4 regions of the Streptomyces sp. NPDC057565 genome follow, and region 2 is predicted to be linked to each of the others. Evidence: riboswitches for the same ligand, from Rfam matches in the RefSeq annotation. Region 2 holds a riboswitch; each other region holds the start of a gene.
The links. Region 2 has a riboswitch for cyclic di-AMP ahead of ACFU8W_RS00040 (peptidoglycan DD-metalloendopeptidase family protein). Riboswitches for the same ligand answer to the same signal wherever they lie in the genome.

Region 1 (3,737 bases), on a different contig from region 2:
TGGGGACTGCCCGATGACACCGAGACCGCCGACACCATTCGGCTCATCGTCTCGGAACTCGTGACCAACGCCGTCCAGCACACCTTCGGTCAGTCGCCCACCTTCACCGTGGACCTCCGGCTGGAGCGTGAGGAGCAGCTGCACGTCGGGGTGACGGACAGTCACCCCCGTCGGCCCCGGCGCCTGCCCGCCGCCGTGCAGCAGGACAACGGCCGCGGCATGGTGATCATCCGCTGTCTGGCCAAGGAGTGCGGCGGACGTCTCAGGGTCACGCCCACCAGCGAGGGAGGCAAGACCGTCTGGATCGCGCTCCCGTGGACCGCACCCGCCCAGACCTGACTGCCCGAGCGGGCGGCGCACGTCACTGCACCGACGTCGCCCGCCCGAAGCCGCCGCGCAGCAGTGCGCACAGCGTCGCCGCCGCTCCGCTCGCGCGCTCGCCGTGGTGCACCACTGAGATCGTCCGCCGGAACGCCGCGGGTTCCAGCCGCCGCACGGACAGTGGAGTCGGCGACATCGCGGCGACCATCTCCGGCACCACCGCCATCCCGATCCCCGCGCTGACCAGGGCGCACACCAGGGCATAGCCGGGCGACTCGCAGACCACCGCGGGCGTCGCCCCCACCTCGGCCAGGGCGTTCTCCACCCCGCGGCGGGGCGGATGGGCCGGTGCGCTGCTGATCAGCGGCCGGCCTGCCAGCTCCGTCACCGGCAGCCGTCCTGTGCCCTCGGACAGCACCTGGCCGACCGCAGTGATCAGCACCAGCTCCTCGACCAGCAGCGGCTCCACGCAGACCCCGGACGGCACCGGCGCCGCGGGCCCCGGCTCGTACGCATGGGTCAGCGCCAGATCGACCTCGCCCGAGGCGACGGCGGCGATCCCCCCGGGCGGTTCGTAGTCCGTGACGGACAGCTCCACATCCGGGTGGGCGCGCCGGAACGCACTCAGTACCGGCGGCAGCAGATGGATACCCGCCGTGGTGAACGTGCCGACCCGGAGGCGTCCGCCGGAGAGCCCGGCCAGTCGGCTCAGTTCGTGGCGCGCACGGTCCATCTCGTCGAGGACCCGCCGGGCGCGTACGACCAGCAGCTCGCCCGCGGCCGTCAGCCGGGCGCCACGGTGGTGGCGCACCAGCAGCGCGGCGCCCGCCTCCCGCTCCAGCTTGGCCAGCTGCTGGGAGAGTGCGGGCGCGGTGTAGCCGAGGCGGGCGGCGGCGCGTGTGATCGAACCGGCCTCGGCGACAGCCACCAGCGCCGCGAGCCGCGTCGGGTCGAACATTAAGCGTTCCTTTTGGCAGACCCAGAAGATTGCAAGTACATGCTGAAGGCTACGTCGGTCCATGGTGGACCCATGGACGGACAACTCATCGCCTTCATCGGGGTCGCCGCAGGGATGGTGGCGCTGCCGGGCGCGGACTTCACGGTGGTCGTACGGAACGCACTCGCCTCGCGTGCGGCCGGGGTGGCCACGGCGCTGGGGGTTGCCGGGGGACTGCTCATCCACACCGCGCTCGCCGTCGCCGGGCTCGCGGCGGTCCTGGTCACCGTGCCCGTCCTGTTCCGCACGGTGCAGCTGCTCGGCGGGGCGTACGTCCTCTATCTGGGAATCAGCGGCGTGCACGCGGCACGACGCCGCGCCAGGGATGCGGGCGTGGACACGGGAGTGGACGGAGGGCCGACGGCGACCAGCACGCGGCGCGCCCTGCGACAGGGCTTTCTGACCAACGCTCTGAACCCCAAGGCGCCCGTGCTCTTCCTGAGCCTGCTGCCGCAATTCGTCCCTGACGGGCAGCCGCCCCTCCCCAGGACCCTGCTGCTGGCCACCGTCGTCGTGCTGCTCGCGCTGATCTGGTTCCCGTCCGTGGCGCTCCTGGTGGACCGCCTGGGCCGGTGGCTGCGCCGGCCGCGTACCGCCCGCGCCATCGAGGGCGGCAGCGGCGCGGCGCTCACCGCGCTGGGGCTGGTCCTGGTGACCGGACCCCTGGTGCACTGAAGCACGTGGTGAATGGGGGAGCCGGAGGAGAATCGGAGGGATCAGCGAACTCGTCCGTACCAGACGCTCCTCGTCCAGATCTTCTCCAGCCGCACGACGGAACCGGTCTTCGGGGAGTGCCAGATCTTCCCCTTGCCGGCGTAGATGCCGACGTGGTAGACGCTGCGTCCCCAGTGGAAGAAGACCAGATCGCCACGTTTCCGCTTCGACGCCGAGATGTGGCGGGTCTTGTTGTACTGCTGCTGGGCCGTGCGTGGGAGCCTCTTGCCCACCTTCTTGAACGCATACAGCATCAGCCCGGAACAGTCGAAACCGTGGGGGCCGGTGGCCCCGTACCGGTACGGCGATCCTTTCTTCGACGCGGCGATCTTGAGCGCCGTGGTCGCATGCGTCGCGGCCTGGGCGTCGGTCACGGCGCCGGGGACGATCATGGAGCCGCCGACGGCGGCGAGCGTCAGAACCGTGGCCGTACCGGCCCGGGCGCTCAGAAACGGGACATGAACCTGCGCAGTCATGCGCAACCCTTCGTCAGCCGCCTGTGAAGGATGACCTGTCGGGTTCGGGCTGGCGAAGTTGCCCGGCCGCGCGATGCGGCTTCACCCCGAGGGTCGACCGGATGCCGGTCGACCCGTTGTGCTCGGGTCCTCCACTCCTGCCGATCCACTTCTGTCGACCAGTCATCCGGGCGGCGGCAGGACTCGGCGTCCGCCCGGACCGCCTCGCCGTGGTGGCGGGGGCTTGTCGTCCCACGGATCCTGACTCACCGACTGCCGGATTTCCGAACTAAAACAGCGATATGCGAAGTTCACTACCAATCGTCTATTTGGGTGAGCGAGGGGTGATGTGTGTACTCGTCAGGCTGTCTCGACCGGTCCCGTACCAGCGGCGGAACGGCATATTTCGCTCCCCGTCCACGTCGGCGGCGCAAGTCGAGTTGTCCCTCTCGCGGGGGATTCCTTGCGCCGGACGAGCGAGAAAAATTGATCAGCGTGCCGGGCGTGTCGCCCATGGAGAGATGATCAACTCATCGGGGCCGGGGGCACGGTGACCCGTCCGGCCCGCCGTTCCCCGTCCAACACGCGCAGTGCCCGTGCCAACGTGGCGGCGTGGATCTGTGCTTCACCCCGCTCGTGCATCAAGGTGAGCGCGTCCCGCAGGGCGCCCGACCGCGAGGCGAGTGCCTGGGCCGCGCGCAGCGCGCCGTAGGTGTCGCTGCCGCGGGCCGGGTTGATCCGGCCCAGCTGGTCGAGCACTTCCAGGTAGCAGTCGATGAACTCGGCCTCGGCGTGCGTCAGTGCGGGCAGCGGTGGGAGGTGGGGCGGCTGCATCGGCGGTTCACCTCACGCTGTTCGGCGGGAGCGACGCCTTGCGGTTCTCCAGGACGTGGTCCACCAGCCCGTACGCCTTGGCTCCGGCGGCGTCGAGGATCAGGTCGCGCTCGAAGTCGGCGGCGATCCGTTCGGCGCTGCGGCCGGTGTGGCGGGCCAGCACACGGGTGAGCAGCTCACGGACGCGGACCAGTTCCCGCGCCTCGATCTCCAGATCGGACGGTTGGCCCTGAACCGGCTCCGGGAGCTCGGGCTGCTGGACGACGACCCTGGCCCCGGGCAGGGCGTGCCGTCGGCCGGGAGCGCCCGCGGCGAGCAGGACCGCCGCGCTGGAACCGGCCTGGCCGAGGCAGAACGTCTCCACCTCGCAGGTGAGGTAGTCCATCGTGTCGTAGATGGCGGACATGGCACCGAAC
Region 2 (3,737 bases):
CTCCAGCGTGCCGCGCTGCGCCTGCGGGGGCCACTCCTGGTCGGGGTCGGCCGGGACGTCGAGGCCGAGGACCTGGGCGGCGCGCAGCGCGACCCGGGTGTGCCCCTCGGGCGACAGGTGGAGCCGGTCGTCGTCCCAGGCGCGCCGGTCCTGCACGGACTTCAGCGACCACAGGTCCAGGACGGGGCAGTCGTAGCGGTCGGCGATGGAGCGCACATGGGCGGTGTACGTGGCGATCTTGCCGCGCAGATGGCGCAGTACGGGAACGCCGCGGGTGTCGAAGCCGGTGGTCACCAGGACGGTGCCGACCGAGTCGGTCAGCTCGGCGACCGCGCGCTCGAAGCGCTCGGCCACGTCGTCCGGGTCGGTGCCGGGCCGGATGATGTCATTGCCGCCCGCGCAGAAGCTCACCAGATCAGGTGCGAGCTCCTTGGCGCGCGGCACCTGCTCCTCGACGATCTGGTCGAGGAGGCGTCCGCGTACGGCGAGATTGGCGTACCGGAAGTTTCCGTGCGCGGAGCCCTCGGGGCTCGTCGCCGCATCGGTGTCCGGGAGCTGGTCCGCGAGAAGTACCGCGAATCGGTCCGCCCAGCCGACGAAGGTTCCGTCCGGGCCGGGGTCTCCGACTCCCTCGGTGAAGCTGTCGCCAATCGCTGCGTACGACCCGATGGCGCCATGCCGGTTGATGACGCCACGTTGATTGTTTCTCGAATCGTCTGCCACAAGCGCATATCCTGCACCGCCGAATGTGACCTACGCGACCGTAATAAAGGGTTGACGGGTGGTGAGATAGACCACCCGGTCAGGTTTTGGTAAAGGGGGAATAAGTGAAGGGGCGGTGCGCCGCCGCGCACCGCCCCTTCACCGAGCCGACCGGATCAGCCGTGGATCAGACGTAGATCCCGTGCGAGGCCAGGTAGGCGATCGGGTCGATGTCCGACCCGTACGCCGGGCCGGTGCGGACCTCGAAGTGCAGGTGCGGGCCGGTGGCGTTGCCGGTCGCGCCGGAGAGGCCGACCTGCTGGCCGGCGGTCACGGTCTGGCCCGCCGAGACGGAGAGCGAGGACATGTGGCCGTACTGCGAGTAGCGGCCGTCGGCGTGCTTGATGACGACCTGGTTGCCGTACGCGCCACCCCAGCCGGCGGTGACGACGGTGCCGGAGGTGATCGCCTTCACACTGGTGCCGGTGGCGACCGGGAAGTCGATACCCGTGTGGCTGCCGCTGGACCAGTTGGCGCCGGAGGCACGGTAGGCGGTGGTGTGCTTGCCCGGGACCGGGTGCACGTAGCCGGAGTTGGTGCTCTGGACCGCCGCGGCGGAGGTCTTGGCGGACTCCGAAGCCTTGGACTGCGACGTGGACTTGTCGGCCGAGGAGGTCGACGGAGCCGGGGCGGACTGCGTGTCCGCCGCGGCGGAGCCGGCCGGCTTGCCGCCGAGCGTCAGCTTCATGCCCGGGAGGATCAGGCTCGGGTTCTCGCCGACGACCTCGCGGTTGTCCTGGTACAGCTTCTGCCAGCCGCCCTTGACCTGCTGCTCGGCGGCGATCTTCGACAGGTAGTCACCGGCGACGACGGAGTACGTCCGGGTCTCGACCTGCTTCTTCACGACCGGCGCGGCCTCGACGGCGACGTGCGTGGCTGCCGACTGCGCGGTGGGCGCGGCCTGCTCCGCGGCGTGGGCACCGGTGGCGCCGAGCAGCGGAAGGGCGATGACGGCCCCACCGGCGCCGACGGCGGCGACGCCACGGGCGATCGTGCTGGACTTGGTACGGCGATGCTTACCCGATGTGGGCATGAAGAATTTCCTCTCCGGCGCCTACGAGGTGAGCTGTCGGGTTCGGGCTGGAGATGCCCGGTCGCGGTTCGCGACTTCACCCCGAGCCGGCCGGATCTCTCCGGGCGGCGGCTTACCTGGTTCCCCCGCTCCTGCCACACGTGGGTGGGTGCGAATTCCGGGCGGCGGCAGGATTGGGCGGTCCGTCCGGATTGAGGGTGACCGTAGGCGAGCGAGGACGGCGGAAACAAGCCATCGATTACTCAAGGGAATCCACGAAGGGAAATCGGCGCGGAATTCCGGTCACCCTCCGTGGATTACGGATCTTGGCTTTCCGCGCGACGTCCGGAATACCCATCCGTGGCGCCACCACACACCGTCACGGATATGATCCCGCTCACGGATAGGGCATCATCTCCCGCAGAAGTAGGCCATGTTCCACTAAATGCCGCAATACGGACATGTCATGGACGTCCGCCACGTCGGAGCCTCAGCACCTTCGCGTCCAGATCCCCCCGCAGCCCGGTGTGCAGACCCTGATGCAGCAGCACGGCACCGTGGTGGACCGCCCCGGTGTCCAGGTCCGTGTAGGTCGCCGCAGGGTCGAGCCCGCGCAGCCGCAGGGCCGGCGGCCGCTCCCCGTACCGCTGCGCCTCCAGCCACATCAGCACGACGGCCTCGTCGCCGTGCACGTACTGCACGGCGCTGAGCCCACCGCGCGGGGCACGCAGCCGGTACAGCGCGCCGCGCTGCACCGCGGGACGGATCTCCTTGTAGAGATCCACCCAGCTCCGCGCCTCGGCCAGCTCCTCGTCACTCCACTCGGTGAGATCCCCGCCGACCCCGAGCACCCCGGCCATCGCGCTGACGAAGCGGAAACGCAGCGAACTGGTTCTGCTGTTGAGCTGGACATTCGGACTGTCGGTGACCCAGGCGGCCATCACTCGCGCCGGATGGATCTGCCCGAAGCCCTCCTGGATGGCGAGCCGGTCGAGCGGGTCGGTGTTGTCGGAGGTCCACACCTGGTCGGTACGGGCGAGGATTCCCAGGTCGATCCGGCCGCCGCCGCCCGAGCAGGACTCGAAGGCGACGCCGGGGTGGGCGGCCCGCAGTCGGTCGATCAGCGCGTAGAGCGCGTCCACATGCGCGATCCAGAGCTTCTGCGGATAGTCCTCGCCCGGCCAGCCCGCATCGGTGAAGCAGCGGTTGAAGTCCCATTTCACATAGTCGATCGGGGCGCTGGAGAGCAGCGTGTCGAGCTGCTCCCACAGATGATTCTGCACATCGGTCCGGGCCAGATTGAGCACCAGCTGATGACGGAATTCGGTCCGGGTCCGCCCGGGGAAGTGCTGCACCCAGTCGGGGTGCGCGCGATACAGATCACTGTCGGCGTTCACCATCTCCGGCTCGACCCAAATGCCGAACTGCATGCCGAGTCCGTGCACTTCGTCGGCGAGCGGCTTCAGCCCGCCGGGAAATCGCTCGGGGTTGGGGGTCCAGTCGCCTGGTCCGGCCCGGTCGCTGGTGCGCTGCCCGAACCACGCGTCGTCCACGACGAACAACTCGACGCCCATCGCGGCGGCACGCTCGGCGAGGGCGCGCTGCTGGTCCTCCACGATGTCGAAGCCGGTCGCCTCCCAGGAGTTGTAGAGCACCGGCCGCAGGCTCTCGGCGTCCGGGACGACATGGGCCAGTTGCCAGGCGTGCCAGGCCCGGCTCGCCCCGCCGAACCCTTCGGCGCTCCACAGACCGGCGAACACCGGTGTGGTGTACGTCTCCCCCTGTGCCAGCCGAAGCAGCCCGGAGTCGTCGTATCCGGCGCCTCCGGTGATCTGCACGAGCCCGTCGGGGAGCTGCTGCACCGCGATCCGCCACGAGCCGGACCAGCCGAGCGCGCAGCCGTACACCTCGCCGTCCTCCTCGGTGGCGGCGCCGTCCGCGTCGAGCGCGACCCATGGCAGGA
Region 3 (3,737 bases), on a different contig from region 2:
ATAGCCGGTGATCCGGGCGCCCTCGCCCGCGTTCGTCCAGAGGTTCTTGGGGCGGCGGCTCTCGTTGCGCTCGATGACCGCGTTGGCGGCGGAGAGGATCGTCTGCGTGGAGCGGTAGTTCTGCTCCAGCAGGATCGTCGTCGCGTTCGGGTAGTCCTCCTCGAACTGGAGGATGTTGCGGATCGTCGCGCCGCGGAAGGCGTAGATCGACTGGTCGGCGTCACCCACGACGCAGAGCTCGGCGGGGGCGTCGGCCTCTCCGGCCGGGCCGACCAGCTCGCGTACGAGCGTGTACTGCGCGTGGTTGGTGTCCTGGTACTCGTCGACGAGGACGTGCCGGAAGCGGCGTCGGTAGTGCTCGGCGACGTCGGGGAACGCCTGGAGCAGATGGACCGTCGTCATGATGATGTCGTCGAAGTCCAGTGCGTTGGCCTCGCGCAGCCGGGACTGGTACATCGCGTACGCCTGGGCGAGCGTCTTCTCGAAGCCGTCCGCGGCCTGGCCGGCGAAGGTCTCCTCGTCGATCAGCTCGTTCTTCAGGTTCGAGACCTTGGCCGTGAACGACTTCGGCGGGAAGCGCTTCGGGTCGAGGTCCAGATCGCGGCAGACCAGGGCCATCAGCCGCTTGGAGTCGGCCGCGTCGTAGATCGAGAACGACGAGGTGAAGCCGAGCCGCTTCGACTCGCGGCGCAGGATCCGCACGCACGCGCTGTGGAACGTCATGACCCACATGGCGTTGGCGCGCGGTCCGACGAGCTGCTCGACGCGCTCCTTCATCTCGCCCGCGGCCTTGTTGGTGAAGGTGATCGCCAGGATCTGGCCGGGGTGCACGCCCCGCTCGGCCAGCAGGTGGGCGATCCGGTGGGTGAGCACCCGGGTCTTGCCGGAGCCTGCGCCGGCGACGATGAGCAGCGGCGATCCGGCGTGCACGACCGCGGCGCGCTGCTCGGTGTTCAGCCCGTCGAGCAGGGCGGCGGAGTCGATGGCGGGGCGGTGGGCGCCGTCCCGGTAGTACGCGTCCCGGGGCGGCGGGGGTGCGTCGAAGACACCCGCGAAGAGGTCCTCCGGCACCGCTTCGGGTGCGGAGTCCTCGGGGGGCGGCGGGGGTTCTTCCTCCGAGTGCTGGAGGCCGGCCAGGAAACTGTCGTCAAAGAGGCTGCTCATCGCCTCACGAGTCTAGGGCGACGCACCGACACTCTGCGGCCGCATGGGAAAGCGCGGCCGGAAGGCACCTACGTACGGAGAGCACCCGCCCACGCCCCGTAAGGAAATCGGGGCCCAAACCGCCTCCTCCGACCCCTCTTCGCCAAGGTCACGAAAACGTATCGGGCATATCGAACATCAAGCTTCACAGCGGCACCACGGTTGGCTAGCGTGCTCCGTCGGGCGGCCCGTACCCCCTTGAGGCGAACCACGCCGAGCGGGCTCCCCCGCCGAATCCGCGCTGCCCACAGGGAAGTTCGGAACCGGGGACCCACATGCGAAACCGGGGTGAATCGGTCTGTATCCCCACTCGGACCGTAGGGCAGCCTTCCGTTCCGCCCGAACCCGACAGCTAACCCGGTAGGCGGTCCACGGAAGGAGATGCCGGCTTTGGCATCGCATCGCAAACCGCGCAGCCGAGTACGCACCACCACCCCCGCCGTCGGGCTCACGACGGCCGCACTGGCAGGCGTGACCCTGCTGTCGACCCAGAGCGCCACGGCCACCCCGAGCGCACCCAAGCCCAGCATCGAGGACGTGCAGAAGAAGGTCGACGACCTCTACCGGCAGGCGGGCACCGCGACCCAGCAGTACAACCAGGCGAAAGAGGCCTCCGCCACGCAGCGCGGCAAGGTCGACGCCCTGCTGGAGGACGTGGCCGAGCGCGCCGACAAGCTGAACGAGGCGCGCAGAACACTCGGCAACTACGCGGCCGCGCAGTACCGCACCGGCTCCATCGCCCCGACCGCCACCTTCTTCCTGGCCAACGACCCGCAGTCGTACTTCGACCAGAACCAGCTGATGAACCGGATGACCGCCCAGCAGCAGAAGGCGGTCACGGACTTCCGTACGCAGCAGGCAGCGGCGGCGAAGAAGCGCACCGAGGCGACGAAGAGCCTGGAGACGCTCACCGAGTCCCAGGCCACGCTGCGGACCAGCAAGCAATCCGTCCAGAAGAAGCTGGGCGAGGCGCGCGCGATGCTGTCGAAGCTGACGGCCGAGGAGAAGGCGCGGCTGGCGGCACTGGAGCGCGAGAAGGAGGCGGAGGCCAAGCGCAAGGCGGAGGAACTCGCCCGCCGGCAGGCCGCCGCCAAGGCCGAGGCGGACCGCAAGGCCCAGGAGGCGGCGAAGAAGGCCGCCTCCACCAGTGGCACGGGGACGGGCACGGGAACCGGGACCGGGACCGGGACCGGCTCGGACACCAGTGCCACCACGAAGGCCGAGAAGGTTCTCGCCTTCGCCCGCGCCCAGATCGGCAAGCCGTACGTCTGGGGAGCGGCGGGCCCCTCCTCGTACGACTGCTCGGGGCTGACCCAGGCCGCCTGGAAGGCAGCGGGCGTCGACATCCCCCGCACCACTTGGGACCAGGTGAAGATCGGCACCCGGATAGCCACGGCCGACCTGAAGCCGGGCGACCTCGTCTTCTTCTACGACGACATCAGCCACGTCGGTATCTACAAGGGCGACGGCATGATGATCCACGCCCCGAAGCCGGGGGCGAACGTCCGCGAGGAGTCGATCTACTACATGCCGATCTACGGCAGCGTGCGCCCGGCATGACGCCGAGCCCGCATAAGAGGAGCCCCTGCCGGGTCCGGCAGGGGCTCGCTTTTCATGCGGGCGGGTCCGGCTCAGGTCCAGAGTGTCGCGATGAAGATGTTGGCGACCGTCAGTCCGCCGACCGCCGCGAACACACCCTTCTCGACCTTCTCCTCGTCCCGCTTGATGTAGACCAGCGCGAGGATCACCACCAGGACCGCCAGCTTCACGCCGATCTTGATGTTGTTGACCGGGTGGTCGTCGGCCTGGTTGAGTCCGACCAGCGCGACACCGGTGACCAGCATGGTCAGCGCGCCGTGCAGCATCGCCGGGACGAAGCGTGCCGTGCCTGCGCCCATCGCCTTCATCTGGGTCAGGAAGCCGCCCAGGAGGGCGGCGATGCCGATGATGTGCAGCGCGACGAAGACATTGATGAGTACGTCCATGAGGCCGCAGCCTAGCCGGGGCCATATCACCCCTCTTCGGCGAGGTGGGGGCTACCCGGCATTTCGCTCCCATCTGCACCAATTGCCTGACTCTGATGGAATTTTCCAGCCACTCGGCGACAACACATTGCCAAATTCGGGCAATAGCCGTCATTGCGACCCTTCCTCGCGCCCTGGGCCTAGCGTCCCTGTCCAGGTGGCCGGCTTCAGCACCGCTCCGCACCCGGACGGCAGCCCGGTCACCCCGCCGAGAAATCCGGCGGCGGGCCGCTCCCCCTGTTGGCGTCCCGCCGCCGGACCTCTCAGCGGCCCGCCGGTAGGCCCCGACGGGCAGTCGACCGAAGGAGCCCCGCCCCTGTGGCAGTGCATCGGAAACCCAGGCAGCGCCCGCACGCCGGCTCCGCCGCCCGCACCGCAGCCACCCTCGCCTTCGCCGGGGCCGCGACCGCCGCCGTCCTGCCGGGCTCCGCGCACGCCGAACCACAGCCCACCCCCACCCGGATCAAGGCCGCGGTGGACCGGCTGTACCACGACGCCGAGGTCGCCACC
Region 4 (3,737 bases), 640 kb from region 2:
GGTGATGTTCTTGTCGATGGGGAAGCCGAGGAAGTTGCTGAGCGGCTGCTTGGTCCTGGTGCGGAGCCAGTACGACCGACTGTCCGGGGAGGTCGTGTTGGCGAAGATCTTGCCGTCCGGGCCGGGGGTGTCCCAGGCCATGCCCATTTCGATCATGTGCACGTCGACGCCTGCCTGGGCGAGACGCAGCGCGGCGACGGAGCCGCCGTATCCGGTGCCGATCACGAGGGCCGGGACATGGGCCCCGGAGTCGATCGGAGCGGCTGCGGAGCGGACCCCGGCCTGGGCCGGGATGGCGTGACCCGCGAGGGCCACGGCTCCTAAAATAGAACCAGTTCCTGTGATGAATCTTCGACGCGAAACGCCCTTGGGGCCTGCATCACGCATGGTAGAGTCACTCATGTGACACGCCTCACTCTCTTAAGAGTGAAACTGGTTCTACTGCTGTTTGCGTGTCAAGTCACTACATACCTGCGGGTAACCTGCACCCGATCGAGCGACCCGGACACGCAACGTCACGCGTCACCCTGGACCGCGCGGCAGGAGGACAGGACCGACGGGAACGGGTGGCGAAGCCCCATCGGACCCTCGCCACCCGTCATTCCCGAATCGACGCAATCGGGGGTCAGTAGGCCCCGAAGACGTTGTCGATCGAGCCGTACTTGGCGGCGGCGTAGTTGCACGCGGCCGTGATGTTGGCGACCGGGTCGTAGGGGTCCATCGACGTACCGGGCACGTGGTAGGCCCGGAAGGTGGGGTCGATGACCTGCAGGAGCCCCTTGGACGGCGTGCCCTTGGCTGCGTTCGAGTCCCAGTTGTTGATGGCCCGGGGGTTGCCCGAGGACTCGCGCATGATGTTGCGGTGGATGCCGTCGTAGCTGCCGGGGATGCCGTGCTTGGCCATGACGGCCAGCGACTCCTTGATCCAGCCGTCGAGGTCGTTCGTGTACGTCGTGGGCTTGGGGGTGACCGCAGCAGCGGTGCTCGCGGCCGTCGTGGACTCGACTGCCGCGGGCGCGGCCTTGGCGCCGATGGTGAGCTTCTGGCCCGGGTGGATCACGCCGGGGTCGGCTCCGATGACCGCTCGATTGTCCTTGTACAGCTGCTGCCAGCCGCCGCTCACGGACTGACTCAGGGCGATCTTGTAAAGGGTGTCACCGGCTATCACGGAATAGGTGGAGGGCGTAGCCGCCCGCACTGCAGTCGGCTTGGCGGGGGCGGCAGCGGGCGCCACCGTCTTGGCGACGGCTGTGACAGGCTGCGCCGGCGCTGCCGAGGCAACGGTGGCCCCGATCATCGGAAGAGCCAGAGCGGCTCCGCCCGTGCTCACGGCAATGATTCCGCGAGTCAGCGAACCGGACTTACGACGACGGTGGTTACCCATTGCGGGCATGGCGCATTCCTCTCCGTCGCCTACGAGGTGAGCTGTCGGGTTGAGGCTGGAGTTGCCTTGCCGTATGGGAATACGACTTCACCCCTAGCCGTTCCGGATACCGGATCGGCGGCTTGCCTGGGTCCCCCGCTCCTGCCGTACGTGAATGGTCGGGTTCCCGGACGGCGGCAGGATTCGGCGTTCCATCCGGATTGACGGTGACCGTAGGCGAGAAACTCCGACCTGAACAAGCCCCCATTTCTCGATCACAATTCATTTACAAGATCGAGTCGCGGAATTTCTCCCGATCCACCCCGACCCACGAAGCCAACTTTCTTGGCGCAGCAGGGAACCGAGCGGCACGCCGCTGCGTCCGCGCGCCCGAAAGGTGACTCTCACCACTCAGTCCGAAAAGGGCGATTTGCCCATCACGCAAGGCCTCGACTCGTGAGGGTTGCGCATGCATCCAGACAGCCGAGCGGCTTCCCCTAATCGCCAAAATTGCGACATTCAGCAGATATTGGCGTCGGCGGGCAGGCACTCGGGCCTCCGACTCGTCGGGAAGGGCGCCTCCGGGGAGGCGCCCGGGAGCAGTCGCGCGTCACGCGTCTGCGTCGACTGCGGCGCACGAGTGGCCGCCCGCCCCGGCCAGGTCGCGCAGGTTCACACGAACGACACCACGACGGCGGCACGAGGTGCCGTACGCCTTCGGCATGGCCATGATGGTGCGGAAGAACGCCCTGCCCGCCCACCGGGACCGTCCGGCAGCACGAAAGAAGTGATGGCGATGGAGCTGTTCCCGCCCATGCCGCTCGCCGAGTGGCGTGACACCAAAGAGACGCTCCACCGCTTCGCGCAGGTCGTCGGAAAGATCCGTCTCGCGGCCAGTGTCCGACGCAATCACTGGTGGAACGTTCCGTTTCACCTCACTGGCCGCGGTATCACCACCCGCCCCATGGGGCAGATCGACGGCAACCCGATTTTCACGGTGGACTTCGACTTCGTCGGCCATCGCCTCGTCATCACAAGACTGGACGGCGTGACGGTCTCGTTCCCGCTTTCGGGCCAGTCCGTGGCGTCCTTCCACAAGAAGGTCATGGCCGCCCTGGAAGCGCTGGGCATCAAGGTGGATATCAACGTGCCCAAGCCATTCGATCTGCCCGACGCCGACCGGCCGTTCGCCGAGGACACCCAGCACGCGGCATACGATCCCGAACACGCCAACCGGTATTGGCAGGTTCTCAGTCAAGTGGCACTGGTACTGGAGGAATTCGCGGCGCGGTTTTCGGGGAAAGTCAGTCCCGTGCACCATTTCTGGCACACCTTCGATATCGCCCACACCCGATTTTCGGAGCGTCAGATCGACCAGCCCCACCAGATCGACCCGGTGACGCGGGAGGCCTACTCCCAAGAAGTGATCAGCTTCGGTTTCTGGTTCGGTGACGACAAGTTCGCCGCGCCCGCGTTCTACTCGTACACCGCTCCCGAACCGGCGCAGTTGGCGGAGGAACCGCTCACTCCGGTGTCGGCGCAGTGGGTGGATCGTGGCGGCAGCCATCTGGCGGTGCTGCCGTACGACGCGGCCCGCACCGAGAGCGATCCCCGTGCGGCCGTACTCGCCTTCTACGAAAGCGCCTATCAGGCCGGAGCGGGGCGCGCCGGCTGGGACATCGGCCGTCTCGCCTGTCCCGGCGGGATGACCGATCCGTGTCTGAGGACCCGTATGTCTGCCGGTGGCTGAGGAGCGCCGCTTCAGTGCAGCTGCTGCTCCCAGTCCGCGGGGACCTTGTCCTGGGGACCCGGGGTCGGCTGGTCAACCGGGTGCGAGGTGGGCGGGAGCAGCTCCAATCCCTCGTAATATTCCTCGGTCTCGATGTTCCAGAGCCAGTTCTCCCCTGGCTCGAAGCTGGCGAGGAAGGGATGTCCTGCCTCGCGTGCGTGCTTCGTACCGTGCTGCGAGGGGGAGGAATCGCAGCAGCCGATGTGACCGCACGCGGCGCAGCGGCGCAGGTGCAGCCACCATCCCGGTCCGTCGCCCGCCAAGCAGTCCGCACATCCCGTCCCGCTGGGAGCCGCGGCGAGATCGATGCCTGGGATCTGGTCAGGTGCCATGTGACGTTCCTCCGTGATCAGGCGCGAGACTGCGGACCCTGCGGGTCTCGGCCCCGGCGCTCTGAGGCTTCCGGTTCCCCTCCTGCATCGTAAGGCCGGGCTGCGGGGTCCGCCTGCGTCGAACAGCCGTGCCGGACTCCGGCCGCCGCTCGATGGTGTGAAGTACCCACCCTGCAGGGGGCGTTCGCGTGTGTGGGCGGCAGCCGAGCCGGGGCGTTCGGGCGTCGCGGGGCGCGCGGTCTCCTGTCGCCTC

Region 1: another riboswitch for cyclic di-AMP. It lies ahead of ACFU8W_RS28165 (C40 family peptidase); the one in region 2 lies ahead of ACFU8W_RS00040 (peptidoglycan DD-metalloendopeptidase family protein).
Region 3: another riboswitch for cyclic di-AMP. It lies ahead of ACFU8W_RS30370 (NlpC/P60 family protein); the one in region 2 lies ahead of ACFU8W_RS00040 (peptidoglycan DD-metalloendopeptidase family protein).
Region 4: another riboswitch for cyclic di-AMP. It lies ahead of ACFU8W_RS02645 (transglycosylase SLT domain-containing protein); the one in region 2 lies ahead of ACFU8W_RS00040 (peptidoglycan DD-metalloendopeptidase family protein).

Annotation. Positions count from the first base shown of each region.
Region 1 covers NZ_JBHVFU010000019.1:35,375-39,111, forward strand. Annotated here, with positions in the region: gene ACFU8W_RS28150 (ATP-binding protein) at 1-339, shown strand, start outside; gene ACFU8W_RS28155 (LysR family transcriptional regulator) at 362-1,279, opposite strand; gene ACFU8W_RS28160 (LysE family translocator) at 1,352-1,993, shown strand; gene ACFU8W_RS28165 (C40 family peptidase) at 2,035-2,508, opposite strand; cyclic di-AMP (ydaO/yuaA leader) riboswitch at 2,512-2,697, opposite strand; gene ACFU8W_RS28170 (hypothetical protein) at 3,013-3,321, opposite strand; gene ACFU8W_RS28175 (ATP-dependent Clp protease proteolytic subunit) at 3,329-3,737, opposite strand, start outside.
Region 2 covers NZ_JBHVFU010000001.1:5,981-9,717, reverse strand. Annotated here, with positions in the region: gene ACFU8W_RS00045 (SGNH/GDSL hydrolase family protein) at 1-723, opposite strand, end outside; gene ACFU8W_RS00040 (peptidoglycan DD-metalloendopeptidase family protein) at 890-1,795, opposite strand; cyclic di-AMP (ydaO/yuaA leader) riboswitch at 1,799-1,952, opposite strand; gene ACFU8W_RS00035 (alpha-galactosidase) at 2,239-3,737, opposite strand, start outside.
Region 3 covers NZ_JBHVFU010000022.1:88,973-92,709, reverse strand. Annotated here, with positions in the region: gene pcrA (DNA helicase PcrA) at 1-1,164, opposite strand, end outside; cyclic di-AMP (ydaO/yuaA leader) riboswitch at 1,422-1,586, shown strand; gene ACFU8W_RS30370 (NlpC/P60 family protein) at 1,585-2,763, shown strand; gene ACFU8W_RS30365 (hypothetical protein) at 2,835-3,188, opposite strand; gene ACFU8W_RS30360 (NlpC/P60 family protein) at 3,546-3,737, shown strand, end outside.
Region 4 covers NZ_JBHVFU010000001.1:647,440-651,176, reverse strand. Annotated here, with positions in the region: gene ACFU8W_RS02650 (GMC oxidoreductase) at 1-387, opposite strand, end outside; gene ACFU8W_RS02645 (transglycosylase SLT domain-containing protein) at 626-1,393, opposite strand; cyclic di-AMP (ydaO/yuaA leader) riboswitch at 1,398-1,583, opposite strand; gene ACFU8W_RS02640 (DUF5996 family protein) at 2,160-3,113, shown strand; gene ACFU8W_RS02635 (UBP-type zinc finger domain-containing protein) at 3,125-3,484, opposite strand.